Regions from separate parts of the Guptibacillus sedimenti genome, predicted to be linked through region 1. Evidence: riboswitches for the same ligand, from Rfam matches in the RefSeq annotation. Region 1 holds a riboswitch; each other region holds the start of a gene.
The links. Region 1 has a riboswitch for cyclic di-GMP ahead of PQ578_RS09755 (HD-GYP domain-containing protein). Riboswitches for the same ligand answer to the same signal wherever they lie in the genome.

Region 1 (7,804 bases):
ACTACTGGCTGTATGGTACGCTTTCTGCCATTGCGTTCACATTTATCTTTAAACCGCTTTTAATTGGACTACACCTTTTTGAACTGTATACAAATTGGTTCGTCCTTTTAGCGGCCTACTTATTTGTCGTTTATGCCGCCAAACTAATCACCAATCTTTTTATTAAGATGTCGGAAAGGGCATAATGAGCTCTAGAAAAAAGGCAAAAGTGAGTCCTTTATTTAAGCGCTCCGTTCGTCTTAGAACTCTCACTTGGATGTGTTTCAACGATTCGTTTTTCCAATTCTTCAATAAGAAGGTTCTTTTGTTTTAAATGAGAAAGAACAATATTATATTGAGGATAGCCCATTCTTACATTCATTCTAGATAGCTTTTTCATCTTATTTGGCATTAACTTTGCATAGCGTTCTTCCTCCTTTAAGACAAGCCCATGAAAAGAATTGCTATGCATGCGATACGGGATAAACCCCTCAATGTCTTCCCATCGAATGTTTATTTTCTCTGTTGGAAGCACATACAGTTCCAAATCCTCAGGGGTTAGGGTTACATGGGGGTGTCCTGTGGCGACTTTTTTAGCATACATTGTGAGAATAAACAGGAAAAAACCACCACAAAGTAGCATAATGAGAGCGATTAAAATGCTACCTTCTTGAAATAAAGTATATGAAAAATACCCACCCGCCCCTACGAACAACAAGCACCCGACCATTAATAAGATTAATTTTCTTTTTGATTCGTAGAACTTCATCACCGTTTCTTCCACTCCTCTTCCCCTTTTACAAGTTAAAATTCCCTATTTAATTCCCTGGTTCCACCAATTTAAATCCATTATTTTCAATATCGTATAATCTTTCCAAATCAGCGTGGGAAAAGCCTTTTCTTCTCATTGCATTTTTTTAACTATGCTGGAGATAGTAGTAATAACCGCGGGACGATCGGAGATGGCAGTGGAGATGAAAACGAGTAAGCAAATTAATTCAGTTCAATTTCTCTTTATCATTTTCCAGACCCAGGTGGGTGTAGGTATTCTTTCCTTACCCCAGACACTCTACTCCACAGCTGGAAAAGATGGATGGATCGCAATTATACTTGCTAGTATAGGGTTTCAAGCCGTTATTTTCATTCTGTACTTTTTAAGTAAACGATTTCCTACCTTATCGCTCTATGAGTATGCACCAAAAATCATGGGACGATTGATCGGCACAATGATTTCGATCGGTTACATTTTATTTGCGGGATTAACGGCAATCCTCGTGCTCCAACTATTTCAAATAAGTATTAACACTTGGATTCTGCCTCGAACTCCTTCAATCGTAATCCTTTCTCTCCTATCAATCTCAGGTGCCTATCTTGTCCTAGGAAGAGTAAAAGTGCTCGGTCGATTCAATCAATTCGTTACGATCTTAGTTATCCCTCTCATTATTATGATTCTAGTCGCCTTAAGGCAATCCGATATACGATACATCCTACCCATTGGGGAGCACGGATTACGTCCGATTCTAAAAGCCACACCTGAAGGATTCTTTTCCATGATTGGTTTTGAGATGGCTTTATTTGTTTTTCCTTATTTACAAAACAAAGGAAAAGAAGCGCTCGTTAGTTTAACGCTCTCCAACGTAGCGGTGACGTGCTTTTACTGCCTAATTACGATTGCCACATACGTGTATTTTAGCCCAAGGCAGTTTGAAACGATTCAAGATCCAACCGTTTATATGTTAAAAGGAATCTCTTTTCTTATCATTGATCGGATTGATCTGCTATTTCTATCGATTTGGACCGTATCCGTCTTAACCTCGTTTGGATCGTATTTGTACATTTCTTCTGAGGGGATCAAGACGCTTACGAAACGTAAGAGAGCAACGTGGCCAATTATCATAACAACCTTTCTCATACTGACAATTTCACTTGTTCCTCATGACATGTTCACCATTGAAACCCTATCAAACTTTCATGCCACTGCAAGTTATTTTTTTGTATTTGGACTTCCACTACTTTTGTTAATCATTAGCACAATAAGAAAAACAGAGCTTAAGGATAAACCTCAGTAAGCTCTGTTTCACGATCTAATTACAGTTATAAGCTTTTAATCTTTGCCCAACGTAGATTTGATTCGGGTTTGAAATATTGTTCAGTGAAGCAAGGTAGTTCGTTGTTAAACCATATTTAGAGGCAATCTCTGATAGAGTGTCACCATACTTCACCGTATAATAAACCGGTCCAAAACATCCAGCTGGTGCATTGACTACAGGCCCTTTAGCTTCAACTGTAGGGGTACCTACCTGTGCTGCTCCAGCTAACAATCCAACTGAGACAAATGAAATGGTTGCGAATTTTGCAAGTTTCTTCATGTTACTCCTCCTCGATATGTATTTTTCTCATCTGATTTTCACCAAATGAGTGCACTAACATCATATCTTTAAAATGGATAATTTTGTATTGGGAAATAAAGTATATTTAATTAAAGAAATGCTTCTGTTTTATTTCTTTGTTGCCCAATAGGATTAAAGGTCGCTATAAAGAAGACCTGATTTTCTAGGTAACCAGCTGCTTTAACCTTTTGTATAAAATCGTGCATAAAACTATTAACAAACCCGCCTTTTTATGGTATTGATTAGATAAGAAATTAGAGTTCCGTAAATTTCAGAGGAACACAACACTAACAAAGAGAATGCGATGAACTATCATTTTAGCCTGGGCACTTGAATGATAGGGAGCAAGTAGTGCAACCGGCTCCTCAAAAGGAGAATGAACATGAAAAAGTGTACATTGCACGGGCACGCTCATTTATTTTCTTATCAATCACTGCAATTGATGGAACTTCTCCGTCGTCACGACCCTCCTTCCTTCCATCACTCCGTTCAATCCACAAGTTATTATATTGATTTTTGTTTGCACTACAATCTTCACTCCCTATTGAAACCGATCATCCTTCAGTCCGTTCTTTTACATGACATAGGAATGCTACTTGTTTCAAAAGAGATTCTTCAACAGAATGGACCACTCACTCTTTCTGAGAAAAGCGAGCTGGAACAACACCCAGAACTTGGCATAGAGATTTTAAGTGACTATCCAGAAATTGATTTCGAGCCTTCCTTGATCTTACATCATCACGAAAATAGTGACGGAACAGGATATCCTGATCATATGTTGAAGGAACAGCTGCCGTTTGCCGTAAATCTCCTTCGTGTGATTGATAGCTATTCCGCTATGACAATGGACCGACCTTATCGTCCAAAGCGATCAGATCAGGCCGCCATCTATGAACTTAAGAAAGATCGAAATCTGTATGATGCTCGATGCACTTTCTTGTTTGTTGCCTATATGGAAAAGCGATTAAAAGGGAAAAAGATTCTGCTTCATTATTTTGATTATGTACCCCATCAAAAATGAAAAGCAGCATATCCTTTATCGTTTCAGCTACAACAACAAATTAGGGAGGTCATCAGAATGATGTTTCTCACAAATCAGGAGTTGTTCATTGCCTATTGTGATGCGTATAAGCTTCAACTTGATCAAGCGTTTATCGAAATGTTAACTTCTGAAATTTATCGCAGGGGGCTAACTCCTCCTGATCCCCATATAGATTGTTATGAAAAAGCGAGAATGATTCGATAGGTCGCCGTAACTTAAAAGAGCTTACTCTCTTTTCGTAAGCTCTTTTATGGTGTGATAAAACCATTCCCAATTATTTTATTTGAAAATGAATTGATCACGCTTACATAAGTTTACATTTTCTAGAACGAGGTACTAGTTTAAAGAACGTACTCCAGAAAGGAATGAGTTTGGATGAAGAAATCAATTCCAGAAATCACGTTGAATGATGGCCTTACTTTACCTGCGATTGGATTTGGAACTTACAAATTAAACGGAAATCATGGTGCAACAGGCATCACAAGTGCGATTGATGTTGGCTACCGCCTCATTGATACCGCGTATAATTATGAGAATGAAGGAACGGTTGGCGAAGCCATTCGTCGCAGTACAGTTCCAAGAAACGAATTACGCATCACATCGAAACTACCAGGTCGATATCAGGAATATGAAAAAGCGGTAACGGCTATTCAAGAATCACTGTATCGTGCGAATTTAGATTACTACGATTTGTACCTCATCCACTGGCCAAATCCGAAACAAGGTCATTTTGTGGAAGCATGGCAAGCTTTAATAGATGCAAAAAAATGGGGCTTGATCCGCTCCATTGGCGTATGTAATTTCCTCCCTGAACACTTAGAACAATTGGAAAAGGAAACAGGCGTTAAGCCAAGCATCAATCAAATCGAATTGCATCCGTTCTTTAACCAAGAAGAACAAAGAAGATGGCACGAACAAAACAACATTAAAACGGAATCCTGGAGCCCACTTGCTCGGGTGAATGACATTTTAGAAAATGAAACGATCACAAAAATCGCAGAACAGCACCACAAGTCCGTGTCCCAAATCATTTTACGCTGGCACTACCAATTAGGTTCCATTCCAATCCCTAAATCTTCGTCTCCAGAACGCCAGCGTGAAAACCTCTCCATTTTCGATTTCGAATTAGATGAAACTGAAATGGCCATGATGGCTGAATTAACGCGTCCAAATGGTCGCATCAATGATCAAGATCCGGCTACTTACGAAGAATTTTAAAGAAATAGGAAGAGGATAGCCACTCGGCTATCCTCTTTGTTAGATAACAAACCTTGTTTCATCCTTCACAAAAAGACATGCGAATTCATTTCAATATGCTATATTTAGTGCAAAAGGAGTGAAGATTAATGGACACGATAAGGGTTTTACAATCGATTGATTTTGAAGATTCAATCCTTGATTCTTTTGAACGTAAACAAGAAACAACACAGGTACTAGTTGTTGAATCGAACAGGTTAAACGAAAAGGAGGATCGATTTGAGGACGATTGGACAATTGAGAGAAAACGAGAAATTGTGAATCACTTCAAGTCAACCATCACTTGTGGCGGGGCTGTCATTGTAGCTGAACAAGGGAACAAAGTCCTTGCCTTCGCTGTTATTGAAGCTGAGACATTTGGAGAGCGCTCAACTTATCGTGAACTTTCTTACGTCCATACTTCATTACCCTATAGAGGAATGGGAATCGGCCACAGACTATTTGTCAAAGCGAAAGACATTGCAAAGCAATTGGGCGTAGAAAAGTTGTATATTGGTGCTCACCCCTCTGTTGAAACGCAGCGCTTTTACAAAAGGATGGGATGCATTATTGCTAAAGAAATGAATCGTGAAATCTATGAACGAGAAATGCGTGATATTCAATTAGAAATCACTTTATAGCACGTTTGAACTACGGCCCTATTAGATCTTTTATTAAGCAAGTAACGCTTCTAATCTCTGAGTTATAAAGTTTATCTTCTACCTTAATCGCTTGGAGTAGATGATCGGAGCCTCCATTCCTTCTTCACTTTCATCGATTCGTTCAATCAACGCTACCTCTTCAATCCTGCCATAAATCGTATCACTATGATCAAAGCAATATTGATAAACTTTTGCTAGTTCTTCTGAAGATAAATCATTTGCTAATGTACAATGAGGAATCCATTTACCCGGTAAATATAACGGATTGGCACTCCCATTAAAGCGTTCGAAATGATGATGATGCGCGGAATGAAGGGAGAGTAAATTCTCCGTTACGGTAGGTGTTAGAAAGATCGTTCCATAGTTTAAGAACGAACTAATCGTATTAAACGTAAGCTCCACCTTCTCTACCTCTTCATAAAAGGCATCGATTTTTCTTATGTATTCTTCCTTATCTAACTCCTCATAACTTGCGAGCGTGATGTGTGGTCTACCGTCCTTCACTTCATCGATATAGTAGGAAAGAGATTGCTCCTTAAGCTCCTGCCATATTGCTTTCACCTGCGCCTCAGTCTGTTCATCAAAAAGGGCTATGAACCAATACATCATTAGCCGCCTTTCTCCTTCTTATTTTTTTCTTATTATCCTCTCTTCCCTTTAACATAATTATTGAACCTTTCATGGACGACAAAGTTGAAACACCGACTGCTCTTCCCCAAATCGTTCAAGCTGTCCTACACAAGTCATTCCTACTTTTTGTAACAGACGACAAGATGACGTATTCTGCGTTTGTGTCTCTGCCACGATTTCATCTAAATTTAATTCGTTAAATCCATACTCGATAACGTCTGTCACAACTTCCCCCGCATACCCATGGCCCCAAAACTCCGGAAGAAATTGATACCCTACTTCTGTTTTCACCCCATCACGATACGTATCAAGAAAAACGATACCGATAAATTCCTTTGAATTCCTTAGGAAAACAGTCCAATAGGAAGACGTTTTTTGCGAGTTAATCATGCTGTTAAACCCTTGTTCAAATGTTTCATCATCAACGGTTCCACCTAAATACTTTCGAACTTGTTCACTCTTATACAATCTTTTAACATGTTGCTTATCCGTTTCCAAAAATAACCGTAGCTCACATCTTACTGTGTTCATGCATTCTCCTCCTAATTTATTCCCCTAAATAAATACCCACTTAGTCATCAAGTGGGTATGCGACAACCTATGAATCAAGTAACCTTCGATTAATCAAAACCGCAACAACTCCAAACAAAATCACCATTGTTACGACGATGATCGTACCTTCATTAGCAAAATCGACTACGCTAAGGATGATCGTAAGTAAACCTAACGGAACAAAAAACAGCAAGCCGACAAGCGTGCCTAATAGGGATTTGTTTTTCACCATCTTTTCATTAAAACCTGCCAGTAACCACGTTTGTTTCTTCACCCCCACCAAATAAGAAACGATTAAGAGAGCGATCCCGATGATGAATAAACCGACATCCATATTGAATCCTCCTTTTTCCACATGTTTTTCGACTATTTCACAAGAGCCAAAAGAAGTTGGTTCGAAACAATGAAAGTAAAAAAGCAACGATTATTCCAAGTTGAAAAAGCGTAAAAAGATAATCATTTTTATTCTCTGCGTACAGTTTCTCCATAATCGCTCTTGCGGTTTCCAGTACAATGATAAACACAAACATGATGATGTGAGTCTGAAGATACCAGAGCGGTTCTAATGGAATACGCTCTATATTAATAAATAAACTACTAATCAATAGCAGCATGAAACTAATCCGAATCGCCCAGTCAATTTTTCGATGTGTGCCATTCACATGGTTATAAGAAAACATGCTTTTCTTTTCAACCTTAAGCCACTTCCGTAAAGCTTTGTTCAAATAGTAGAGGCCCAGACAGAAAGCAGACAGGACCAATATAACGGTGATCCAAAAAGTCTCCAATAGTGAGCTCCTTTCAAACAATGGTTCATCTGAAGCCTATTAGCCCAAATAATTTAAAGTACCGTACGGGATTTAGAACAGCATCCTAACACCGTTCCCTTCGCGATTTTACATAAAATGTTTTTTCTTGGTATTCTCTATACGAAAACGATTCGTAATAAGTTTCATTTGGAAAACCTGAATACAGTTTTGAAACTAACACACTCTAAAAGACAGCTACTAAATACTATTGAAAGGACCAAAATCATGGAACTGATTACATTACTCATCAGACTATCTCTTTCATTTATCACATTACTGTTATTAACAAGAATCATGGGAAGAAAAGAAATTTCGCAAATGACCTTTTTCAATTTCGTCTCTGCCATCGCACTCGGAACGTTAGGCGCTTCTCTTGCCATTGACTCTTCGATAAGTGTGAGAAATGGGATGATTGCTCTTGTGGCCTGGACCCTATTTACTATTCTGATGGGGTATGCGGATTTAAAATCAAAAACAATCAGGTTAGGGGTTGAAGGGAGTCCA
Region 2 (7,804 bases), on a different contig from region 1:
GTATTTGAGAATGTCCAGCTTACGTTCGAAAACGGGAAAGTGATCGATGCTGAAGCAAATGATACAGAGAGGCTAAATCAAATTCTCGATACGGATGAAGGAGCTCGGTATATCGGCGAATTTGCGATTGGTGTCAACCCGTTCATTCGTGAGCCAATGAAAGATATTCTATTTGATGAAAAAATAGATGGTTCTTTCCATTTCACACCAGGACAAGCATACGATGAAGCGCCAAACGGCAATGATTCATCTGTTCACTGGGATCTTGTTTTAATTCAACGCCCTGAATATGGTGGCGGTGAAATTTGGTTTGATGATGAGTTAATTCGCAAAGATGGTAAATTTGTTCCAGAAGCACTTCAAGTATTAAATCCAGAAAATCTTAAATAAAGAAGAGAAACGCATCCAATGGATGCGTTTTTTCGTACAGATGACCAATCACATTTTCATCCTTTTGAATATAAATAAAGAAAACTACTTTAGACAGGAAGTGCCTTCCAATGGAAATACATTGTGATGGATGTACGAAGGAGATGAGAGACTGGGAAACCATTCATATGGTGAAGTTCGATAAATGGTATGTTGGTCATTTCAACTGCTTATTGAACTTGAAAAAAAAATTGAATCTCAATAGACCGATTAAGTGGGATAAATTAGAAGGTAAGAAGGATAATCAAAAAGACTCGGATGGGAAAACAGCGAATTAGATTGAGGGGCAAGAAAAGACGCTAACTTTAGGTAGCGTCTTTTCTTGTGATTTTAATATGAAACATCCTCTTTATTCGCCGCTTTCTTCCATAGGAAGAGCTGATTAAATTCGCTGGTGAACTTAATGTGCCTTTTTTAGTAGAAGGAGATCGGTCTATTTCTCTAGACAATATGTAAATGGAATGCTAGTCACCTGTGGTGGATGAGGTGAATATTGTAGAGCATCTAATAAACGAGGTGATACAATGTTAGCTTGTCATCCTGCAATAGGTTACACAGCAATCGGTGACTCTATTACATTAGGAACGGGGACCTTGTTGTTTTCTCCAACTTTTGTAGATTTTTATAAAAATGAATTACAATGTTCCATAAGAAAAAAGGTGAATGTAAGTGTTTTTGCTGAAAATGGAGCGACGACGTCGGAAGTGAAAAAATGGCTTGCTTGCTCGAAGATCGACCTGGGACAAACGGAAATCGTAACTTTAACAGCTGGTGGAAATGACCTTATCGATGCGGCTGAATCTTACGCGATAACGGAAAAAGATACTGTGTTGGATGATGCTTTAAAGGTTTGCTGCCAAAATATGAGCTGGATTGTGTCCTATTTGTCTTATGCTCTTAAGCAGTCAGATGGAAAAGCGATGATACGAATTGTTAACTTGTATAATCCTATTCCTACTATTCCTTTTTCAGATTACTGGGTAAAGCAGTTCAACCGTCATATTGACAAATGTTCCACTGGAGAGTTGGTGAGAGTGGCTAATGTCTTTCCCGTTTTTAAAGGGAGAGAAAAGCAATTGTTAGCTTCAGATTGTATCCACCCGAACACGCATGGACATAAAGAAATTTCAAATGTACTTATGAAAACAGGAATTACTTTATAAATGTTTAATTAATTGGAAGCAAGGGTAAATTTTTGTGTTAATAAATTATAGAAATTACTAGGGAGGAACATATGGTACAACATTCGATTCAGTTAAGCGAATTACGAGAACAATTGCTTCATTCCTTTGAGGCTACACGCGCAATGACAAATACATTAGTGGAACCGCTTGAGACGGAGGATTTCACTATCCAATCAATTCCCGATGTAAGTCCTCCCAAATGGCATATGGCCCACACGACTTGGTTTTTTGAAACGTTTATTTTAAAACAGTATAAAGAAAATTATGAGTCTTTTCATAAAGAATTTGACTATTTATTTAACTCGTACTATGAAAGTGTTGGAAGTTACTTTCCGCGTCATTCAAGGGGATTATTAAGTAGACCAAGTATAGATAAAGTAAGAAGCTATCGTTCGGATATCAATGAAGAAATAGTGAACTTAATTCAACAACTCGATGAAGGACATCTTCATCAAGTTGCAGATCTCGTTGAAATTGGACTAAATCATGAACAGCAACACCAAGAACTTTTAATGACAGATATTAAATATAATTTCTCCGTTAATCCGTTGTACCCTGTATACCGTCCACTTGATGACGAACCTACAGCAAAAGCGACACCGTTAGAATGGGTGTCATTCGAGGGTGGACTTATTGAAACGGGTATGGATGAAGATGACGGCTTTTCTTTTGACAATGAACGACCAGTACATAAGGTATGGCTTGAACCATTTAAGTTAGCGACAAGAACTGTGACGAACGGAGAATACATGGAATTTATAAATGCTGGAGGCTATGACCAGGCTGCCTACTGGCTGTCTGATGGTTGGGCAACTGTGAAGAATGAAAATTGGAAAGCGCCATTGCATTGGATCGAAAAAGATGGTGAGTGGTATGTGTTTACACTTCATGGACTAGTGCCGATTAATAAAGAAGAGCCCGTTACCCACGTTAGCTATTACGAAGCCGAAGCCTATGCAAGTTTTGTAGGAAAGCGCCTACCTTCAGAATCAGAATGGGAAGTTGCAGTAAGGGATCAGCCGATCGCTGGTAATTTTGTAGAGGATGGTCACTATCATCCGGTTGCATCAGTGAAAGAAGAAGAAGGTAACATTAAAAAAGCTTATGGAGATGTATGGGAATGGACGAAAAGTCCTTATATGCCATATCCAGGTAATAAACCTCTTGAGGGTGCATTAGGTGAATATAATGCCAAATTCATGAGTAGCCAAATGATTTTACGAGGAGGATCATGCGTTACTTCGCAAACACATATCCGTCCGACATATCGTAATTTCTTTGGTCCTGAAAAACGCTGGCAATTTACAGGCATTCGTCTTGCAGATGACGTGGAATAACAGGGGGGATTTTAGCCTGATTTACTGAGTTTCTAGATATGATAGGATTCGACCTCTTGAAGCTTTAAGTTCTTAATGCTGAAATATCGTAATCTTCCTTACAGACATTAGAAGATTATTTCGATATAATTGTCACTGAAGATAAAGATAGAAGGAGCGATGGATGTGAAAAAAATAGAAACGGCTGATTCTTATCAGTCTTTCATTAACGATAAAGAGGTATCCATACTAAAATACGAAGCAAACTGGTGTCCTGATTGCAAACGTCTTGATTTTTTTATTGATGACATCATTAATGTTAATCAAGATAAGTCCTGGGCTCAAATTGACATTGAACAGTTTCCTGAAATTACAGAAGAAAATAATGTAATGGGTATTCCTAGCTTACTCGTTTATAAAGATGGGAAGAAAATTGGTCACTTGCATAGTGCAAATACAAAAAATCCCGATCAAGTGAAAGAATATCTAAGTCAGTTTTAATAATAAGAGAAGGTTGCATATGCAACCTTCTCTTATTTTGTAAGTACATATTCAACTGAGCCATCGTTAAGTGAATGAACGAAAGCAATTGAGTAGCCGATGCTAAGATAAATCGATAGCGTTTCGGTACATGAAGGATGGAGGGGCTCAGTTGGTGCGTAAAGACTTTTGTAGAGTGCAGTTGTTTGATTGGAGAATGGTGAACAGTGGAGAAGTACAACATGTTTTCCACTCCAAGCAGTCCCGATTTGATGTCGTCTCATGAAACTCTTCCTTTAGGGTATTTTTAGTTATTTTTCAATCACCTGCAAAAATGAGAAGCTACTCGATTTAGATGGAGAGATTCAATTTGTTGATAGGAGTATCATATGATTCATGCATGTTGAATGATATGATTACGACATTATTTTAAAAATATTTTGAATTTTTTCTACGTAGCTGGTATATTAGTAACATATACCGGCAAACTTCTATTGTAAATTTGTAAATTCTTTAAAAATATGTAGGTTTTCTAGGAAAATAGTCGGTGCATGTCATTTCTTAATTCTCCAGATAAGGGCAAACCATTCTAAAGAATGGGACGCAAAGACACAGGTCTAATGTTGGGTCACCAACGATGACGGCTGGTCCTCCTGGAAACCCGATAAGGAGGAGAAAAGAATGACCATGGCAGAGATTAAGCCTAAGAAAGTACTTGATCAAGAATGGGTTATTCTAATGAGGGCTGCCCGGGAGCTTGGGTTACAAAAGGAAGAGGTAAGGTCATTTCTAAGACAAGATAAAAAACCAACATCCACGAATGTACATAAATGATGAGCGACCAGTAAGGTCGTTTTTTTCTGGCTTAATCCTTGACTTTAGGTGAACATTTTTTGTATCATATGTCATATCAATCTCATACATAACCATACTAACTATGAAGGACAAATAGTAATCAGATAAACCTCATTGAAGCGATTCGGGGATGGTGCGAGCCCGAATAAGGTCTGATGAAACGGCGGTCTGGAGTTTACGTTCTGAAAGTGGATGCATGATATGCATCAACTAGGGTGGAACCGCGGGTGCATAAGCTCTCGTCCCTGGACATTTATTGTCCATGGAGCGAGAGCTTTTTATATTGATTGAAAAAAGGAGAGAATAACATGACAATTTCTATGGAACAGATCGTATCTGTATCAAAGCACAGAGGATTTATTTTTCCAGGGTCTGATATTTACGGAGGACTCGCAAATACGTGGGACTATGGTCCGCTTGGCGTAGAATTAAAAAACAATATTAAAGGAGCATGGTGGAAGAAATTTGTTCAAGAATCGCCATACAATAGTGGCCTAGATGCTGCCATATTGATGAACCCAAAAACTTGGGAAGCTTCTGGTCACCTAGGTAACTTTAATGATCCTTTAATTGATTGCAAAAGTTGTAAAACAAGACACCGTGCTGACAAGTTAATTGAAGACGCTCTATCAACAGAAGAAGATGAAATGATTGCTGACGGCCTTTCATTTGAAGAAATGGAACGACTTATTAAAAACAACAACATTACATGTCCCGAATGTGGTAGTGAAGACTTTACAGAAATACGACAGTTTGATTTAATGTTTAAAACACATCAGGGTGTAACGAAATCAAGCACAAATGAAATTTACCTTCGACCGGAAACGGCGCAGGGGATTTTTGTTAACTTTAAAAATGTACAACGTTCGATGCGTAAAAAAGTACCTTTTGGTATTGCGCAAATAGGAAAGAGCTTCCGAAACGAAATCACACCTGGTAACTTTACGTTCCGGACTCGCGAATTTGAACAAATGGAGCTTGAATTTTTCTGTAAACCTGGTGATGAACTAGAATGGCATGACTATTGGAAAGAGTATTGCAAAAACTGGTTGCTGAATCTTGGGGTAAGTGAGGATAGCATTCGATTACGTGAGCATGCGGAAGATGAGCTTTCACATTATAGTAATGCAACAACTGATATTGAGTATAAATTCCCGTTTGGCTGGGGTGAGCTATGGGGTGTTGCTTCAAGAACAGATTACGATCTGAAGCAGCATATGGAACACTCAAATGAAGATTTTACTTATCATGATCAGCAAACGGGTGAAAAGTATGTACCATATTGTATCGAGCCTTCACTCGGTGCAGATCGTGTGACGCTTGCCTTTTTGATTGAAGCATATGAAGAACAAGAGCTTGAAGATGGCACTTCAAGAAGTGTGATGCACTTCCATCCGGCGATTGCGCCATTTAAAGCAGCCGTCTTCCCACTTTCTAAAAAACTTTCTGAAGAAGCGCGTGCCGTTCATGCTGAGCTATCTAAATACTTTATGGTTGATTATGACGAAGCTGGTTCAATTGGTAAACGTTACCGTCGCCATGATGAAATTGGTACACCATACGCGATTACGTTTGATTTTGATTCTGTAGAAGATCAGCAAGTAACGATCCGTGATCGTGATACGATGGAACAAAAAAGAATGCCGATTTCAGAACTGAAAAGCTTTCTTGAAGAAAAAACACAATTTTAATTAAAGTAGCCGCTCGTGTACGAGCGGCTTTTCTTTACTAATGAGGAGAGTGAGTGAAAGGTGAGAATACTTTGGGATTTTGATGGGACATTATTTGATACATACCCAGCGTTTACAAAAGTGATGAAACAGTTAGTCTCCTCTGAGATATCGGAAGATGAGATATTAAGAGAGTTGAAAGTTTCCTTTCATCATGCAACAGAAGTGTTTCAATTAACTGAGGAGCAGATTACAGCATTTCGCAAAAAAGATAATGCCCTTTCACCTGACGACAAACCACCATTTAGAGGATTAAAAACGATTCTGGAAAAAGCCGAGTTAAATGTGATCATGACACATAAACCACGTGCTGAAGTAATTGCTATTTTAAAGCATTTTGATATGGAACATTATTTTGCTGATCTCGTAGCAGGTGACGATGGTTTTCCACGAAAGCCCGATCCTGCTTCGTACCATCATTTGAACGATCAATACCATTTGGACCTTGCAGTAGGGGATCGTCTGCTGGATATTCTTCCTGCAAAAGAAGTTGGAATGAAAACATGTCTCTTTCAAAATGACTCTCCAGGAGCCGATTTTTATGTGACAAATTATCATGATCTAAATGAAATGCTTTGGCCTTCTAATTAATAATAATCAAGTAGTTGATCCCCCTTGTGTTCATATGTGATAATACACATATGAACACAAGGGGGATGTTTTGGTTGGATAAAAAACTTCGGTTTATACTGATTACATTTTTGCTAGGTGTTTTTCTAGGTGCTCTTGATTCAGGCATCGTATCTCCTGCGTTAACCACTCTTATAGAAGATCTAGGAATTGACTTAAAATGGACGGTTTGGGTAGTAACGATTTATACGCTTGTCTATGCAGTAAGCATGCCAATTGTAGGGAAACTTGCTGATTTATTTGGGAGAAAGCGAATTTTCCTAACTGGTATTACGTTATTTGCCATTGGTTCTGTAATCGCTGGATTTAGTCAGTCACTTTCCTTTCTCCTTGTTGGTCGAGCGGTTCAAGCTCTCGGTGGTGGTGGCATTATCCCTATTGCAAATGCCGTAATCGGAAGCAGCTTTCCAAAGGAGAAACGGGGCATGGCACTCGGTTTTGTTGGAGCTATGTTTGGAATAGCGACGATTCTTGGACCAAATGTAGGAGGTTTTTTCGTTGCTCAGTTTAGTTGGAGATGGATATTCTTCATTAACGTCCCTATTGCACTTATTATCATCATAATGGGCTTAAAACTTCCCGATGATCGAAAAGAGACAAAAAAACCTTCACTTGATTGGGGCGGAGCTGGTGTATTATCTTTTGTTATCATAAGTCTTCTACTTGGATTAACGAATCTTGATACAAATGAATTTGCGCAGTCGATCCAATCGCTCATGGTTTGGCCGCTTTTACTAATTAGTGTTGTTTTTATTTATCCACTTATTCGAGTGGAAAAAGCTGCAAAAGACCCGATTCTTAAATTAAGTTACTTTAAAGACCGCAATATCGTGTTAGCTTTACTCATTTCAATGATTACAGGTATTGGCATAATTAGTATGATTTTTGTTCCTTCATTCTCAGAAATCATATTACTGCTGTCCAGAGGTCAAGGTGGGTACGTTATGACAATTCTGGCAGTAGCATCTGGTTTTGCTGCTCCTATAGGTGGAGTACTTCTCGACAAGTGGGGTGCAAAACAAGTTGTATTACTTGGCTTTTCATTAAGTCTTCTTGGTTCACTTTCTTTTGTTTATATAGCAGATGGATGGATCACACTATCTCTTGGGATGATTCTATCTGGTATAGGGATAGGATTCACTATGGGAACACCCTTAAATTATATTATTCTTGAGTTAAC
Region 3 (7,804 bases), on a different contig from region 1:
TAAAACTTGCTCTTCATGGACTTCTAAAACATCTTCAGCAGCGTCTTTTGGAAGATTTCCTTCAGTTGCTGTATCAAGGAAAGTGGAGAATTCATCAACAAATTCATCGACTTCTTTCTCAGCTTCTTTTCGAAGTTCTGCATCATCTTCTGTTGCCGCTTTTACGAAATCTGTGGAATAATCATTGTGCCCTCTAAAAATGTCCTCAAATTGTTGCGCGGCTTCATCGCCATAAACAGATGCGATCGCTGGTGTCATGTCAGCTGCGTTTTGGTCGAGTGCTTCTGTCACTTCTTCAGCATCCTCAGTGCCATCATACGATTTGGTCATGGACGTAACAGCTAGTACAAAATGTTCGGATAAGAGTTGATCAAGTGTGGCTCGTAGATCGGCAGCTGGTGTGCTTACTGTTGGTTCTGGGTCAGCTGCACCTGCAACTGTTGGAAACAATAGGGTTAGCCCTAGAGCCGGAACCATTAATTTTTTAAATGCTTTTTTCATGTTCATTTTTTTCTTCACGCTCCTCGTTTTTTTTACCGTTTATTTTGATTACATACAGCTAACGAAGTGAAAAAGAGTTTGGATCATTTTAAGAAATATTTTTTAGAAAAGGTCATATTTTTAAATTTTCCAAAAATAAATTGGTAGATAAACTGCACTTATGGTAGTATTAAACTTCTGTCTCAGTTAAAGGCAAATCTCAGAAGGAGGTAACTGATCTTGGATCATAAGAATCAAAGTGCCTATCGAAAAGAGAAGCAGCAACTCGATCAAATTGCTGCCGAGATTACAAAACAACAAAAAACATTGGAAGGGTATCCCCGGTATTCAGGTGATAATGTAACTGAACAGGCTCTTGAAAGCATTCGTGAGGAAAATCGTCAATCACTTGCTATCGCTGCTAAAGAACCGTATTTTGCGAGAATGGATTTTCAAGAAGATGAGAAGGCATCACGCGCCTACTACATTGGGAAGGTTGGCGTAGCAGATGGTGATTCACAGGATTCTCTAGTCATTGATTGGCGAGCGCCTCTTGCAAGTATGTTCTATGCCTTTACTGGTCCAGAAGAGGATGTTTATTATTTGTCTCCAGATGGCATGATTGAGGGGAATATCGAACTAAAAAGAAACATTGTGATTCGAGATAAAGAACTTCAGCGAGTGGTGGACACTTATGTAGAAGGAAGCGATGATTTAAGTGGATCAGATGAGTTTCTACTCTATCGCCTCAGTGAAAATAAAGACAATCGCCTTCGCGACATTGTTTCTACAATACAAGCAAAACAAAATGATATTATTCGTGCAGAACGATCGACGCCCTTAATCATTCAAGGTGCAGCAGGAAGCGGGAAAACAACTGTTGCCTTGCATCGGTTAGCTTACTTGTTGTACGAGTATCGAGATACGATACAAGCAGGAAGAATGATTATTTTTGCACCGAACCGAATGTTTCTTGACTATATTTCTGGTGTTCTTCCTGAGTTAGGGGTAGGAGGAATTCAACAATCGACTTTTACTGATTGGACATTAAGCATGATTGAGGAAAAAGTGAAATTAGATGCTACAGAAGACGACCTTCAAAAATGGTTTGCGAGGGAACGGCCAGATATGAACTTAGCTGGGGGGAGAGTGAAAGGTTCGACTCTCTTTAAAGATTGGATCGATAAAGCTCTTTTCTATTATAGCCAATCCGTGGAACCAGAAGGAGACTTCATTCCATTTGAAGGAAGTAAGCTGCCTGAAGTTAAAATTCAGCAGTGGCTAGAAGATCTCTCCGCATATCCTGTTGGACGAAAGCGTGATATGATCATGAATCGTTTTAAAGTCTGGATTAAAGATGAGGTTAAGGCAATTGAAGGGAGTCATTTACAAAAAGAGTACCGTAAAGTTGCGAATACACAGCTAAACCTATATTTTAAAAAATGGCCGAAGCAAACAGCGCTTTCTTTTTATAAGGCATTGTTTCAGGCAAATCCTCCAGAGTATGTTCCTAAAACCGAACGAACGCAACTAGTAGATGAAGGAATAATATTAGGAACATCTAAGCTATTAAAAAAGAAGAACGTATCCCCATCTGACCTTGCTCCTCTCCTCTATATTCAATTTAAGTTGAATGGTGTTCATAAAGACGATGTTTTTCAGCATATCGTGATAGATGAGGCACAGGACTTTTCTCCTTTTCAATTAGCTTTGTTGATGGAAGTGAATCGATCGCAATCATTTACGATCCTAGGCGATCTATCTCAGGGTATTCATGCCTATAAAGGGATTCATCAATGGCAGGAATTCAAAGACATCTTTCAGAAAAACGAGCTGTATATTGAACTAGAACAAAGCTATCGCTCTACATTAGAAATTATTGAATTTGCCAATGAAATTATTGCGCATGCTAACATACCTGTTCAACCTGCAGTCCCTGTATTTCGTAGTGGAGAGAGTGTTACCGTTCGTAAAATAGAGAAAGAAAGTTTATTCGACCGCTTGTTTGAAACAGCTCAGGAAATGAAAAGTCGAGGGATGAAAACGATTGCCATTGTTGGAAGAACTGAAGAAGAATGTGATCAGTTGTATCAAAAGTTTGCTAACGAGAAAGATGTCAATCTTCTTACAAAAGAAGATCGCTCATATGAAGGCGACATTTCCATAGTACCGATCTATCTAACGAAGGGTTTAGAATTCGATGGGGTTATCATAGCAAATGCGAATAAAGGAAATTACGGATCCAATGTGGAAGATGCAAAACTTTTATATGTGGGTTGTACGCGAGCATTGCACGAGCTCAAATTGTTTTATACAGAGGTTCCTTCAAAGCTGTTACCAAGTTAATCAAACGTTTGTTTAAGAAATAAGAGGCGGCATTCTTGAAGAATTAGATGCACAGTATGATTTAATATACGATAAAATTTAGCTAAACTCTCACGATCTCTCTACCGATAATAAAAGTAGTTGGAAGATAAAACTGAAAAAGGCAAACCTATTGAAAGGTAGGGACGCAAAGTTATGGGCCTGCCCGCATTAATGCGAATGGCTGCCAGACTGCCAGGGGTTGAGCTCTTGGTTCAGAAAAAAGGAGAGCACACATGTGAGGAATTTATCTGTTGCTAGCGTTATTCTCTTTTTTATACTGGCCTATGTTGTACAGTCAGTTGCACTGCCTGAAGGGAAAGCCGAGGCGAGCGAAATGGATCAAGCTCTTGCTACATGGATTTGGAATACAAGGGATATTGAAACAAAACCAGTAGAAGTTCTTCAATTTATGGAAGAGAAACAAGTAAGTGACGCCTACTTACAAATCAACCGCTCAATCGCACAATCTTCCTATCGCTCATTTATTGAAAAAGCGACAGCTAAAGGGATACGTGTTCATGCGCTTGATGGAGCGCCAAACTGGGCAACCATTAAAGGAGCTACGTATCAAAGTAACTTATTTAACTGGCTAGAAGCGTATCAAGCGAATGCAGCAGAGTACCAGAAATTTAGTGGTGTTCATCTTGATATTGAGCCTTATCTCCATTCAGGATGGACGAATAATTATCAAGACACAATCGCTTTTTATCAGGATCGGTTATTAAATGCAAAAGCACGAGCGGGGAGCATGAGTATCTTGTTCGGAGTCGACACACCGTTCTGGTTTGACGAGCAATCTTATCAAAATCGTTATGGATCTGGAAATTTAGCTGAATGGATTATTCAGACAGCAGATGTAATAACATTAATGGCTTACCGAGATTGTGCAGATGGAGGCAATGGAATTATTGCGCTTGTTCGTAATGAAATCGCATTTGCTGAAGAGCATCATAAAAAAGTCTCCATCGGAGTAGAGACGGGACAAACGTCAGAAGCTTCGTATATCTCATTTTTTGAAGAAGGAGAAGCGATCATGAATGATGAGCTTCTCAAAGTAAAAACAGCTTACGAGAATTCAACGGCTTTAGATGGTTTTTCCATACATTATCTTGATAGTTGGATGGCGTTAAAACCATAGAAATGCGAAACCCCCCGGACTTTATTCCGGGGGGTTTTTTACGATTATCACAAGATGGTTTTGACTCGACCAACCTGTCCATCTTCAAGACGTACTTTAATGCCGTGTGGATGAGTTGGAGATTTTGTTAAAATATCTTTTACAATCCCTCGCGTTGTTTTCCCTGAACGCTGGTCTTGTTTCAAGACGATATCAACGGTTTTTCCAGGCGCGATATTACTTCGGTTCTGTCCGTTCATGTTTCCCCTCTTTCTCTGTCTTCCGATGCTCATCTGGCAACGGATCGACAGTATGTTTGACACTGTACCCCTTTGATACAGCCATTCCAAAAGCAGCGGCAATGACAATCGTCATAATGATTACAACGATAATGGTCGTAATAATAACCATTCCCGAACTCCTTTCCGTGCTATCTGCTTTCACTTTACCATGATTCGTTTAGTTAAGATAGAACAGGCTTTAACCTATACTTGACACTATCTATGATTTAACTAGGTCTCAGGGCTTATGCAAAGATATAGCTTTAGCTCATTATGAAAGCTTATGGCAAAAGGTAGAATAAGGATATGAAAGGAGGCGACCTTGATGAAGAAAGCAGGTTTACTATTATTAGGGATCATTGCTGCGATTGTTTTACTAGCAAACCTTGGTTCACTAGTAGGAATGATCATAAGTCTAGGTATCTTATACGTTGCAGCAAAGAAATTTCTTAAATCAGACTCAACAACTGGAAAAGTCATCTGGGGAATTATAGGGATTATCGGTTTAAGCACGGCCGTGGCAAATATGCCAGCTATCCTAGGCCTGGTAGCGGTTTATGTTCTCTATGTTATTTATAAAAAATGGGATGAGCCGGGAGAGTCAGAGGATCCATTCACTAATTTTGAAAAGCAGTGGGATGAACTTAAACGAAGCTAAAATAAAAAGGAGAGAAAATGATATGGCGAATTTACTAACCCGCATCAAACATTCAATCGAAGCTGATTTTCATAATATGCTGGACCAGAAAGAACAAAAAAATCCACTCTCTTTGTTAAATCACTATCTCAGACAGTGCGAACAGGAAGTGGAGAAGGCGGGGAAACTCGTTGAACGACAGTCGGCACTTCTAGATGAGTTTAGAAGAGAACTTGTTAAAGCGAGAAGAAATGCAGAGAAACGTGCGGGACAAACTGTTCTAGCGAGTGAAGCTGGTGAAACGGATTTATACGAATTTGCTAAACAAGAGGAAGTTCAGTATGAAGAAAGAGCAGATCGGTTATCTCAATTAGTAGATGAAGCAGGACTTGAGTTGAAGCACCTTGAACAAAAACATGAGAAGATGAAGCATAAGCTGAAAGATATGTCACTCAAGAGAATGGAGTTGATGGGGAGAGAAAATATCGTAAGAGCCCATCACAAAATGGACGTGATTCTTGAAGAGCGTCATCATCACAACCAACCATTCCATCGCTTTGATGAGATGGAAAAGTATATTGAAAGACTTGAGAAAAAGGTGAATCGAGATTATTATGTTTCGAGCATGGATATGAAATTTCATGATTTAGAAAAAAAGACCAAAAAGCAAGAAACTCATTAAAACAATCAGAGGAATAATGGTATTCTAAAAGAGGCGCATGCGCCTCTTTTGGTCATGAGCGATTCAAGAATAATCAGATAAATGGATTTAGGAATGGAGGGACACCGATGTGGAGAAATTTAAATAGCGACACTGTTAAAGGGCTTCTTATTATTGGAGTCATTCTAATATTACTAGAAGTTTCTTTAAATGGTGGCCTTCTATTCTTGTTAATCGTTTCCGGTGTATTGATTTACATGGGAAGAAAGCGTTTGCCACGAACTTCCGGAAAGGTGTTTATGGGAGGCGGTATTTTCTTTTTTGTTACAACCATTATGAACATGGTTGTTGTTAAATTTTTTCTACTCGTATTGTTAGTATATCTTGGGTTTCAACTCTATCAGTCAAAACAAAAACCTAAGAAAATCCGTCCCGTATTAGAAAAGCCAGAGCAGATGGAAGAAGATCTTGTGCAACATGAGACGATTTTTCAAAACAGATGGGTAGGAAAACAAAGGACACATGAACATGTGTATGAATGGAATGATGTGAATATCCAGGCTGGCTTTGGAGAAACGGTTATTGACTTAAGCTATACGGTCCTTCCGAAGGGCGAATCGATTATTATGATTCGTAACATCGTGGGCAAAATTCAAATTCTTGTTCCGTACGAGCTTGAAGTTAGTATTCAGCATTCTTCTATGCTCGGATCTGCCACACTATTTGAGCATGAAGAGCCTGGCATGTTCAATCAAGTCCTTTCTTACAAGACGAAAGGCTATGAGGAAGCTTCTGAGAAAGTGAAGCTTGTAACCTCCATGTTTGCAGGGGATTTAGAGGTGAAGCGCGTATGAGTGTGATACAGCGTCATATGTTCATTGGTGCGTTGCTCTCTCTCTTGCTGCTTTTCCTCTTCACTGTCTCTTACTTATCCGTCTATCCAATCGCCTCCTTCTCTCTATTATTTGAAAAAGATTTAATGGATTTACCGTTTGGGTTAATCGTTCCAATTATGACAATTATACTTGGAGGAGTTGCTGGAGGAATATCAGGATTTTACGTTAGTAAAGAGCTTCAATATGTGGCTGATACGCTTCAAGAACTGGATAAAGGACGCACGATACATAATAGAAACAGCACAGTTCTAAATGGCGTTTTTGAACAGATTAGCAAACTGCAAAATCGGATAAATGAGCAGGTGAGATTAGCTCAAAAGCTAGCGAATGAAAAAGCAGAAGATCATGAGAAGCGTGTCCAACAAGTTGTGTCAGAAGAGCGGAATCGTCTTGCGAGAGAATTACACGACTCAGTTAGCCAACAGCTTTTCGCTGCTTCAATGCTCATGAGTTCAATCACAGAGACGCGTGAGGAAGCGGATGATTTAGAAACAAAGCATCTTAAAATGGTCGAGGAAACCATTCATCAATCTCAGTTAGAAATGCGCGCTCTTTTACTTCATCTTAGACCAGCCGCTTTAAAGGATCGTTCCCTTGAAGAAGGAATAAAGGAACTTCTAAACGAATTGTCACAAAAGGTTCCAATTGATGTGAGTTGGAAACTTGAAGCTCTCGAACTAGATAAAGGTGTAGAAGACCACCTCTTTCGTATTTTACAAGAATGTGTTTCCAACACGTTGCGACATGCGAAAGCATCAACACTTGATGTTCTTCTTATTCGGCGTGAGGGGCGAACAATTTTAAGAATTGTTGATGATGGTATTGGATTTAAGATGGATGAGAAGAAAGTTACCTCATATGGTCTACAAAATATGCATGAACGAGCATTAGAAATTGGAGGCGTTCTTAAGTTAGTCAGCTTGCCACAAAAGGGGACAAGACTAGAGGTGAGCGTACCACACGTTGGGGGGGAACGAAATGATTAAGGTGTTGTTTGTTGATGATCATGAAATGGTGCGAATCGGAGTATCGTCTTATTTGTCAGCTCAAGCAGATATTACCGTTGTTGGAGAAGCAGACAATGGAAAGAAAGGGGTAGAACTGGCTCTTTCACTTCGGCCAGATATTATTCTCATGGACCTTGTAATGGAAGAGATGGATGGTATTGAAGCAACGAAGCACATTATTGCAGATTGGCCTGAAGCAAAGATTATTATTGTCACGAGCTTCATTGATGATGAGAAAGTGTATCCGGCACTTGAAGCTGGGGCTACAAGTTACATGCTAAAAACTTCAAAAGCTGTGGAAATTGCGAATGCCGTTCGAAAAACCTATCATGGAGAATCTGTACTTGAACCTGAAGTG
Region 4 (7,804 bases), on a different contig from region 1:
GCACCAGGTGTCATTGCAGGGATGATCGTAGGATTATTGGTCACCTTAACGTACATTTTCCTTGCAAAGTACGGAGGCTTTACGATTTTAGGCATTATTGACACTGGAGCAGGAATCTTCGGTGCTACGTCAGCCATTTTAACAAATGTCATCGTATCGTTAAGTACAAAACCACCATCTGAGAAGCTTCAGAATGAAGTGATGGATCTCAGGTATCCTGAACAGCTTACATTCAGAGATGGAGAGGTATGGAAAGACGATGAGGTTATCTAAAAGAAGAATCTCCGGTTGTAAACTGGAGGTTCTTTTTTCTTGTTTCGTAACATACAAAAAAACCAACATGGTCCATTTAAAAGAATATTTAAATAAAATCCCTTGTCCCTCTTGACTTTTAGGAATATAACCACCTTTGCTTTAATAAAATGTTACAAAACTTAGTAAATGAGGGGCAGAGGTGAGAAGTTGTGGTAAGGCTTCGAAGTATTCTTGCATGCAATACTCCTGACATCATGTAGGTCACCTGATGACTAGAGCTTCGTAGCATGATCACTTTATCAGTCTCATTTCGCATCTCTCACATCCAATTTAGGGAGGCGAGTGGTGTGCACGATTACATCAAAGAGCGAACCATCAAGATTGGAAATTACATCGTGGAGACTAAGAAAACGGTGAGGGTGATCGCAAAGGAATTTGGCGTTTCTAAAAGTACTGTTCACAAGGATTTAACAGAACGACTTCCTGAAATTAATCCGGACCTCGCCAATGAGGTGAAGGGCATTCTCGAGTATCATAAATCGATACGCCATCTCCGCGGCGGCGAAGCAACGAGAATAAAATATAGAAAGGATACGGAAAAAGAAGAAGCTGTCAAATAATGCGCCTAAAAACGACAATTTTTTCTAAATACTTTCTTCCTGTTTCTTAATTTATGGTACAATATACTAATGGATATGTAGTTTAAACATACTAGTACTGAAACTATAGATGAGTGTTAGAATACAGGGAGGATACGTCATGTTTTCACGTGATATTGGGATCGATTTGGGTACGGCGAACGTACTGATTTATGTGAAAGGCAGAGGCATTGTTTTAGATGAACCGTCTGTTGTAGCACTAGACACGAGTACTGGAAGAGCGCTTGCTGTTGGTGAAGAAGCAAGACAAATGGTTGGCCGGACTCCTGGAAACATCGTTGCAACGCGTCCACTTAAAGATGGCGTGATCGCAGACTTCGATATTACAGAAGTGATGCTAAGACATTTCTTGAACAAAATTAATGTAAAAAGCTTTCTATCAAAGCCGCGTATTTTAATTTGTACGCCTACGAACATCACATCTGTTGAGAAGAAAGCGATTAAAGAAGCTGCTGAAAAAAGCGGTGGGAAACAAATATTTCTTGAAGAAGAACCAAAAGTAGCTGCAATTGGCGCTGGCATGGATATTTTTCAGCCAAGCGGTAATATGGTTGTGGACATTGGCGGTGGAACGACAGATATCGCAGTGCTTTCAATGGGCGATATTGTCACCGCCTCTTCCATTAAAATGGCAGGGGACAAGTTCGATTACGAAATCCTGGATTACATCAAGAAAACGTATAAGCTTCTCATCGGGGAGCGAACAGCAGAACAAATTAAGATCAATGTAGCGACGGTATTTCCAGGCGGCCGGAAAGAAGAACTTGATATTCGTGGACGAGACATGGTATCAGGACTTCCACGGACAATCACTGTAAAATCTGATGAAATTCAGCAGGCACTTCAAGAGCCAATCTCCCACATGGTGATGGCTGCTAAGAGCGTTCTAGAACGTACACCTCCTGAGCTTTCAGCGGATATTATCGACCGTGGTGTCATTATGACAGGTGGAGGCGCACTACTTCACGGGATCGATCAGCTATTTGCTGAGGAGCTTATGGTTCCAGTTCTCGTAGCAGAAGAGCCAATGAGCTGTGTTGCAAAAGGGACAGGCCTTATGCTTGAACATATTGACAAGATTGCTAAGAAAAAATTAATCTAAATTTGAACCGAAACTATTCGTAAGGGTGTAATCATAATGGCGAACAACCATGAAAAGGTGAACCAGTCCTCTGAAGAAAAAGTCACTCTTAATAAAGAGGCCGCACAAACGAATAAGAATCACGACGAGCAAGAGCGTAAGCCAAAGGTGCGGTTAATCCCCATTTGGCTACGCCTTCTTCTCGTTGCCCTCTTGCTTATGGCATCCCTTCTTGCAGGGGCGATGATCGGTTACGGTGTAATTGGTGATGGTAGCCCTGGCGATGTGTTTAAAAAGAGCACCTGGGTGAAGATAAGTGATATTGTTAAAAAAGAAGAGTAACAGATAGGAGAATAAGATATGTTAGATAGTCAGGAAATAAAAAAGATTATCCCGCATCGCTACCCTTTCCTTCTTGTTGATCGAATTCTTGAAGTAGAAGAAGAAGTACGTGCGGTCGGTATTAAGAACGTGACAGCAAATGAAGAATTCTTTAATGGCCATTTTCCGGACTACCCGGTTATGCCAGGAGTTTTGATTGTAGAAGCACTTGCTCAAGTAGGGGCAGTGGCGATGCTTAAGAAAGAAGAAAACCAGGGGAAGCTTGCTTTCTTTACAGGCATTGATAAATGCCGATTTAAAAGACAAGTGAAACCAGGTGATCAGCTTCGTCTTGAAGTGGAAATCATCCGCATTAAAGGACCGATTGGTAAAGGAAAAGCAACAGCCACTGTTGATGGTGAAGTTGCTGCTGAAGCTGAAATTATGTTTGCCCTTAAGTAAGTATAAAAGAGCGAATCCTCCCTTCTTGTGTCAGTATTTTGACACAAGAAGGGAGGATTCATTTTTAGACCCGGAACGGAATTATTGTTGGCATGTTAAGCACTTATCCGTATTGTAAAACCATCATAGAGACTATGTAAATTTCAACATTTTCCCTTTTGGACCTGATATGATTTACTCAACCGTTAAATAGCGGTAAAAACTTATCGAGTTCAGGGAGGAATTTTGGAAATGAATAACAAGAAATTCATGCTCAAAATTGCAACTTCGTTAGTAGCTGTTATGTTAATCACAGCGTGTAACAGCGGTGAAAATGATTCAGAAAACGGCAACAACTCTATGAACAATGGAAGTAACACCGAAGAGCCCGCAGCTAACGAAAACTCCGAGAACTCTGCTGAATAAGAACTTTCTCTCCTGTCCATCCTGGACAGGAGTTTCTATTTTTCCGGCTCGCTTTTTCCGTGATGCAATTGCCACTTTTTAAACTCTAAATAATCCGCAAAGTCTTCTTTTGTAATGCCAGAGCGCATGGCCTCTTCAATCAATTCTTTCCATTCTGTATCAAGTACAGGTTCCTCATAATCTTCTTCAAGAATGAATACCTCAATCGGCACTTTAAGTTCCGCTGCGATTTTTTCAAGAAATTGAATAGAAGGATTTGCCTGTTGATTTCGCTCGATGGAACTTAGATAGGACTTTGCTACCCCTGCCCGCTTTGCTAATTCTGTCAAAGACAATCCCATTCGATTCCGATAAAGTTTAATTTTTTCACCGATCATCCCTTTACCTCGACTTTATCATTATTTAATGAGTTAATTTTATCAAGAACGCATTGTTCTGTAAACAGAACAATAGTCATAGATTTTATAAATGAAAGAGAGAATGAAAGATAAAATTGTGAAAAATTAAGAATAGTAGAGGATTTGTTAGAAAATAGCAAGTTTATCCAAAAATACAGCTTAATATAATGAATTTTCACTCTTTTTAATCTTCCAAAATAAGACTATATTAGATGTACATTCTAAATAAAGAACAAAACGTTCTTTATTAGTGTCGGTAATTGCTGAATTTGATAAGGGGGATGGGGAATGAGAACGTATACTGACGAAAAATTGGATCAGGATTGGGTGACCCTTATGTCAATCGCAAGAAATATAGGTTTGTCTAAGGAGGAAGTGAAGCGGTTTTTAATCAATTCCTCAAAAAAGTAAGGAGGAATGATGGTGATTAAATTAGGTGAGGGGACGTTTGTATCCTATATACTAGGGAAAAGAATCAAAGTGATAGCGGTTGATGAACAAATCGCCAAGCTCTACATTAACGATGAATATAAAGGCAACTGTGATCTGCCTTTTATTCTAGAGAAAATTCACAGTCTCGAAAATAAAGATCAGGACATCAAGGGACTGATCGAGGATGAACAAAAGATGTATGAGGAACTAAGTGAAATTATTAAAAACCAAACCATTTCGCCTCATAATGAGTAAGAAAAGGACCATAAGATTTAATCAAGCTTCCCCGGTTTACTCTCTAGATTTGTACTAGCGTGACCTTATTTGTAAATGAAATAAGAGCCTACCAAAAGGTGTCGGCTCTTGCATGACACTTTATTGATGAGGCCCCTGCTTTGCGCGCCATTTATTAAATTCAAGAAATTCCTTGAATTGATCTTTACTAACACCTGATTCCATCGCTTCTTTCACTAACTTCTTCCATTCAGCGTCTAATTCACTTTGATGAATGGGATCATCCCCTTGAAGAAGTACTTCGACTGAAACATCCAGTACATTTGAAATTTTATCTAGAAATTGAATAGAGGGATTTGATTGTATATTTCGTTCAATGGAACTTAAATACGATTTCGCGACGTTGGCGCGTTCTGCTAATTCTGAAAGTGATAATCCTTTGCGTAAACGATACTTTTTAACTTCTTCCCCGATCACGTTCATCCCTCCGATGCTTCGACAAAATTCTTTCTATTATTAATTATACCAGTATGTTTTTGTTCCGTAAATAGAACGAAAGCGGCATAATGCGATGCCGCTTTCGTTAGAGTTACTTTCCATTTTGATGAAGAAATGATTTAATTTCGTTAATATCCATGCCAAGTTCTTTCGCTTCAATGATTAGTGCAACCCATTCTTCATCAAGTTTTTCCTCCGTATGTACGCCCATGTAACTCCTCCTTCAACTCATTCCAGGTAGTTCAGCCATCATAGAAGCTCCAATAACAACTTCCTTAGATCTGTTTACTTTGCGTCTACTTTTTTTCAAAAATAGTTGCCCTTTTCTGGAGGATACGTTGTACGATTAACGAATGCTAACGAAAATAACTACTTTCATCATAGGACATTTAACCTACGAAAGGTGTAGAAAATTGTAAAAAATAACAATTATTTATGACTATTTTTGTAAAAAAGCAGCTTAATTTATCCTCATCTGCAGCCGGTGGTTTCATGGATACATATTTTTCAAAGAGATGGCAAAAATACCACTATTACGGCTACAAGGAGGAGTTATTTTGAAAAAGTGGGTGTTATCATTAGTTACTTGTTTACTTGCATTGAACATAGCAGCATGCTCCAATGCAAATGAAGAAGAAGGTCCTGTTGAAGATCCAGAAATGCAGGAGAATACGCCTGAGGATGAAGAGAATGTGAATGAAGACGATGGAACAATTGATGAAGAAGATGACGACACGATGAATCAGAATGGGAAACAAGAAGGCGATCAAGATGAAGATGGCAATATGGAGGAAGGCGATATGGACGACGCCGAGAAACAGCCGAATGATGAAACGGAAGATCAGCAATAAGAGGCCTATGCAGGTCTCTTTTTATTTTCAAAAAACGGTCTAAAAAAATGTAGCAGCGGGAATAGGCAGAAAAAAGGAGGTTATGAACATGAACAAGGTGGCAGTGATTACAGGTGGAGGTTCTGGCATTGGAGAAGCGACAGCTAAGCGAATGGCGAAAGAAGGGATTCGCGTTTGTTTATTTGATTTAAAAGAAAGTCGGGCAGAACAAGTGAAGGAAGAAATTATTAATGACGGAGGTGAAGCATTCGTACTTGATGTGGACGTTTCCGACGAAGAACGGGTTACATACGGATTAAAGCAAGTTGTGAGCGAATGGGGACGCGTTGATATTCTTTTTAATAATGCCGGGATTAACGGAACGCTCAATCCAATTGAAGAAATGAAGGTAGAGGAGTGGGATCAAACGATTGAAACAAACTTGCGAAGTACGTTTTTAATGGTCAAGCACACGATTCCTTATATGAAAGAAAACGGAGGTAGCATAATTATTACAAGCTCCATTAATGGCAATCGCACTTTTTCAAACTTTGGCATGTCGGCCTACAGTACGTCCAAAGCAGGACAAGTGGCTTTTATGAAAATGGCTGCGCTTGAACTGGCTCAGTATCGCATTCGCGTTAACGCGATTTGTCCTGGTGCGATTGAAACAAACATTGATCAGAATACCGATAAAAAAGAAAGTGTGGAAGACATCGAAATCCCGGTCGAATATCCTGAAGGAAGTCATCCTCTTGAGCAAAAGCCAGGCTCTCCAGAACAAGTAGCGGATGTGGTTTACTTTTTAGCTTCTGAAGCATCCAGTCATGTTACAGGCACAGCGATGTTTGTTGATGGAGCAGAATCGCTGTTATAAACTAAAAACCTGGCCGTGAGTCAGGTTTTCTTATTGACGTTAGAACATCTCGAGACTATCGTGGAAGAGAGGTGATCAAATTGTTTACAAAAGTCCATCATGTGGCCATTATTTGTTCGGATTACGAACGATCAAAGCATTTTTATACGAATACGCTGGGATTATCAATCATCGAAGAAACGTATCGAAAAGAACGAAATTCGTACAAACTCGATTTAGCTGTAGGGGAACATACTCAAATTGAATTGTTTTCTTTTCCGAACTCCCCTGAGAGACCGAGCTACCCTGAAGCGAGAGGTTTAAGACACGTGGCGTTTGAAGTAACGGATCTTGATGAGGCGGTGCAACACCTTAAGGAAAATGGCGTTTCATCACTTGAAAACATAAGAGTAGATGAGCTCACATACAAGCGCTTTACCTTTTTCGCAGATCCAGACGGTCTGCCAATTGAACTATATGAGAAATGAAACAATATTCTAAAAATAGTTGATTCCTTTTAAAACCTGTGACAAAATAAAGAGTGAAAGCGTTTGCTAAATGTTGGAATCGTTGGTTTATTTTTAAAGACAAGCGATTTCCTTGTTTTTATTGTTTTGTGCAAACGGTTTCACATTTTCTTTAAGGGGGAAAAGGATGAAAAGGGGTAATCGAAGAAAACTTTCACTGTCACTGGTCATTATTCTTGTTGTACAACTGCTTGCTGGGGCTATTCCAGGAACAGTGAAGGCAGCTAGTAGTCCTGTTATTGATGGAACGTCAGCAACGTTTATTTTCGAAGGAGATGGGAGCGAGGAATCCGTTCTTGTAGCAGGTGATTTCACCAATTGGCAGGAAGGAGCGCTACCACTCGAGAAGGTAGAGGGTGTCTGGAAGTTAACGGTAGATGATTTATCCGATGGACTTCATCAGTACAAATTTATCGTAGGGGATGAATGGATGAAAGATCCTTTAAATCCAAATGGTAGCGATAACAGTACGTTTACAATTGGTGAGACGACAGATGAACGGATTGTAACCCTTGTTGGGGATTTGCAAGACGAGCTTGGAGCAACGGGAGAATGGGATCCAGCGTCTGAGGAAACAAAGATGGAAGCAAAAGGAGACGGATTTTATGAATTCTCTGGTGAACTTCCAGCTGGAACTTATGAGTATAAAATAGCGATCAACCAATCGTGGGGAGAGAGCTATGGAGATGGTTCGAACAATCTGAAACTAACGCTAGATGAAAAAATGAAAGTGACGTTTTATTATCATGATGAAACGCACGCCATTGCGAACTCAACGACTTATACCCCTGTAAAGATAGATAAACAACCACGACTAGTTGGTTCGATCCAACCTGCGATTGATGC

Region 2: linked by a shared signal. The riboswitch ahead of PQ578_RS16270 (anti-repressor SinI family protein) and the one ahead of PQ578_RS09755 (HD-GYP domain-containing protein) in region 1 are both predicted to bind cyclic di-GMP.
Region 3: linked by a shared signal. The riboswitch ahead of PQ578_RS18315 (amidase) and the one ahead of PQ578_RS09755 (HD-GYP domain-containing protein) in region 1 are both predicted to bind cyclic di-GMP.
Region 4: linked by a shared signal. The riboswitch ahead of PQ578_RS01210 (anti-repressor SinI family protein) and the one ahead of PQ578_RS09755 (HD-GYP domain-containing protein) in region 1 are both predicted to bind cyclic di-GMP.

Annotation. Positions count from the first base shown of each region.
Region 1 is NZ_JAQQWV010000002.1:278,388-286,191, reverse strand. Features, by position in the region: gene PQ578_RS09775 (CBO0543 family protein) at 1-185, shown strand, start outside; gene PQ578_RS09770 (STM3941 family protein) at 218-763, opposite strand; gene PQ578_RS09765 (GerAB/ArcD/ProY family transporter) at 942-2,048, shown strand; gene PQ578_RS22415 (M23 family metallopeptidase) at 2,064-2,348, opposite strand; cyclic di-GMP riboswitch class II at 2,658-2,740, shown strand; gene PQ578_RS09755 (HD-GYP domain-containing protein) at 2,752-3,390, shown strand; gene sda (sporulation histidine kinase inhibitor Sda) at 3,448-3,615, shown strand; gene PQ578_RS09745 (aldo/keto reductase) at 3,787-4,629, shown strand; gene PQ578_RS09740 (GNAT family N-acetyltransferase) at 4,758-5,288, shown strand; gene PQ578_RS09735 (2'-5' RNA ligase family protein) at 5,367-5,918, opposite strand; gene PQ578_RS09730 (GNAT family N-acetyltransferase) at 5,988-6,470, opposite strand; gene PQ578_RS09725 (DUF3784 domain-containing protein) at 6,538-6,825, opposite strand; gene PQ578_RS09720 (DUF4181 domain-containing protein) at 6,863-7,279, opposite strand; gene PQ578_RS09715 (YetF domain-containing protein) at 7,526-7,804, shown strand, end outside.
Region 2 is NZ_JAQQWV010000003.1:371,970-379,773, reverse strand. Features, by position in the region: gene PQ578_RS16300 (aminopeptidase) at 1-390, shown strand, start outside; gene PQ578_RS16295 (hypothetical protein) at 501-707, shown strand; gene PQ578_RS16290 (SGNH/GDSL hydrolase family protein) at 954-1,592, shown strand; gene egtB (ergothioneine biosynthesis protein EgtB) at 1,664-2,950, shown strand; gene PQ578_RS16280 (thioredoxin family protein) at 3,110-3,430, shown strand; gene PQ578_RS16275 (hypothetical protein) at 3,463-3,693, opposite strand; cyclic di-GMP riboswitch class I at 3,978-4,066, shown strand; gene PQ578_RS16270 (anti-repressor SinI family protein) at 4,091-4,243, shown strand; gene PQ578_RS16265 (glycine--tRNA ligase) at 4,573-5,955, shown strand; gene PQ578_RS16260 (HAD-IA family hydrolase) at 6,016-6,585, shown strand; gene PQ578_RS16255 (MFS transporter) at 6,660-7,804, shown strand, end outside.
Region 3 is NZ_JAQQWV010000005.1:67,811-75,614, reverse strand. Features, by position in the region: gene PQ578_RS18325 (globin family protein) at 1-501, opposite strand, end outside; gene PQ578_RS18320 (HelD family protein) at 721-2,826, shown strand; cyclic di-GMP riboswitch class I at 2,958-3,044, shown strand; gene PQ578_RS18315 (amidase) at 3,083-3,985, shown strand; gene PQ578_RS18310 (YwbE family protein) at 4,033-4,224, opposite strand; gene ytzI (YtzI protein) at 4,202-4,375, opposite strand; gene PQ578_RS18300 (lmo0954 family membrane protein) at 4,571-4,903, shown strand; gene PQ578_RS18295 (PspA/IM30 family protein) at 4,926-5,564, shown strand; gene liaF (cell wall-active antibiotics response protein LiaF) at 5,672-6,397, shown strand; gene PQ578_RS18285 (sensor histidine kinase) at 6,394-7,425, shown strand; gene PQ578_RS18280 (response regulator) at 7,418-7,804, shown strand, end outside.
Region 4 is NZ_JAQQWV010000001.1:223,341-231,144, forward strand. Features, by position in the region: gene PQ578_RS01160 (sodium:solute symporter family protein) at 1-273, shown strand, start outside; gene spoIIID (sporulation transcriptional regulator SpoIIID) at 603-875, shown strand; gene PQ578_RS01170 (rod shape-determining protein) at 1,015-2,016, shown strand; gene PQ578_RS01175 (DNA-directed RNA polymerase subunit beta) at 2,053-2,337, shown strand; gene fabZ (3-hydroxyacyl-ACP dehydratase FabZ) at 2,356-2,778, shown strand; gene PQ578_RS01185 (hypothetical protein) at 3,010-3,183, shown strand; gene PQ578_RS01190 (helix-turn-helix domain-containing protein) at 3,219-3,560, opposite strand; gene PQ578_RS01195 (anti-repressor SinI family protein) at 3,870-3,992, shown strand; gene PQ578_RS01200 (hypothetical protein) at 4,005-4,268, shown strand; gene PQ578_RS01205 (helix-turn-helix domain-containing protein) at 4,389-4,724, opposite strand; gene PQ578_RS01210 (anti-repressor SinI family protein) at 4,837-4,956, opposite strand; cyclic di-GMP riboswitch class I at 4,979-5,076, opposite strand; gene PQ578_RS01215 (hypothetical protein) at 5,303-5,596, shown strand; gene PQ578_RS01220 (SDR family oxidoreductase) at 5,685-6,452, shown strand; gene gloA2 (SMU1112c/YaeR family gloxylase I-like metalloprotein) at 6,527-6,919, shown strand; gene PQ578_RS01230 (alpha amylase N-terminal ig-like domain-containing protein) at 7,086-7,804, shown strand, end outside.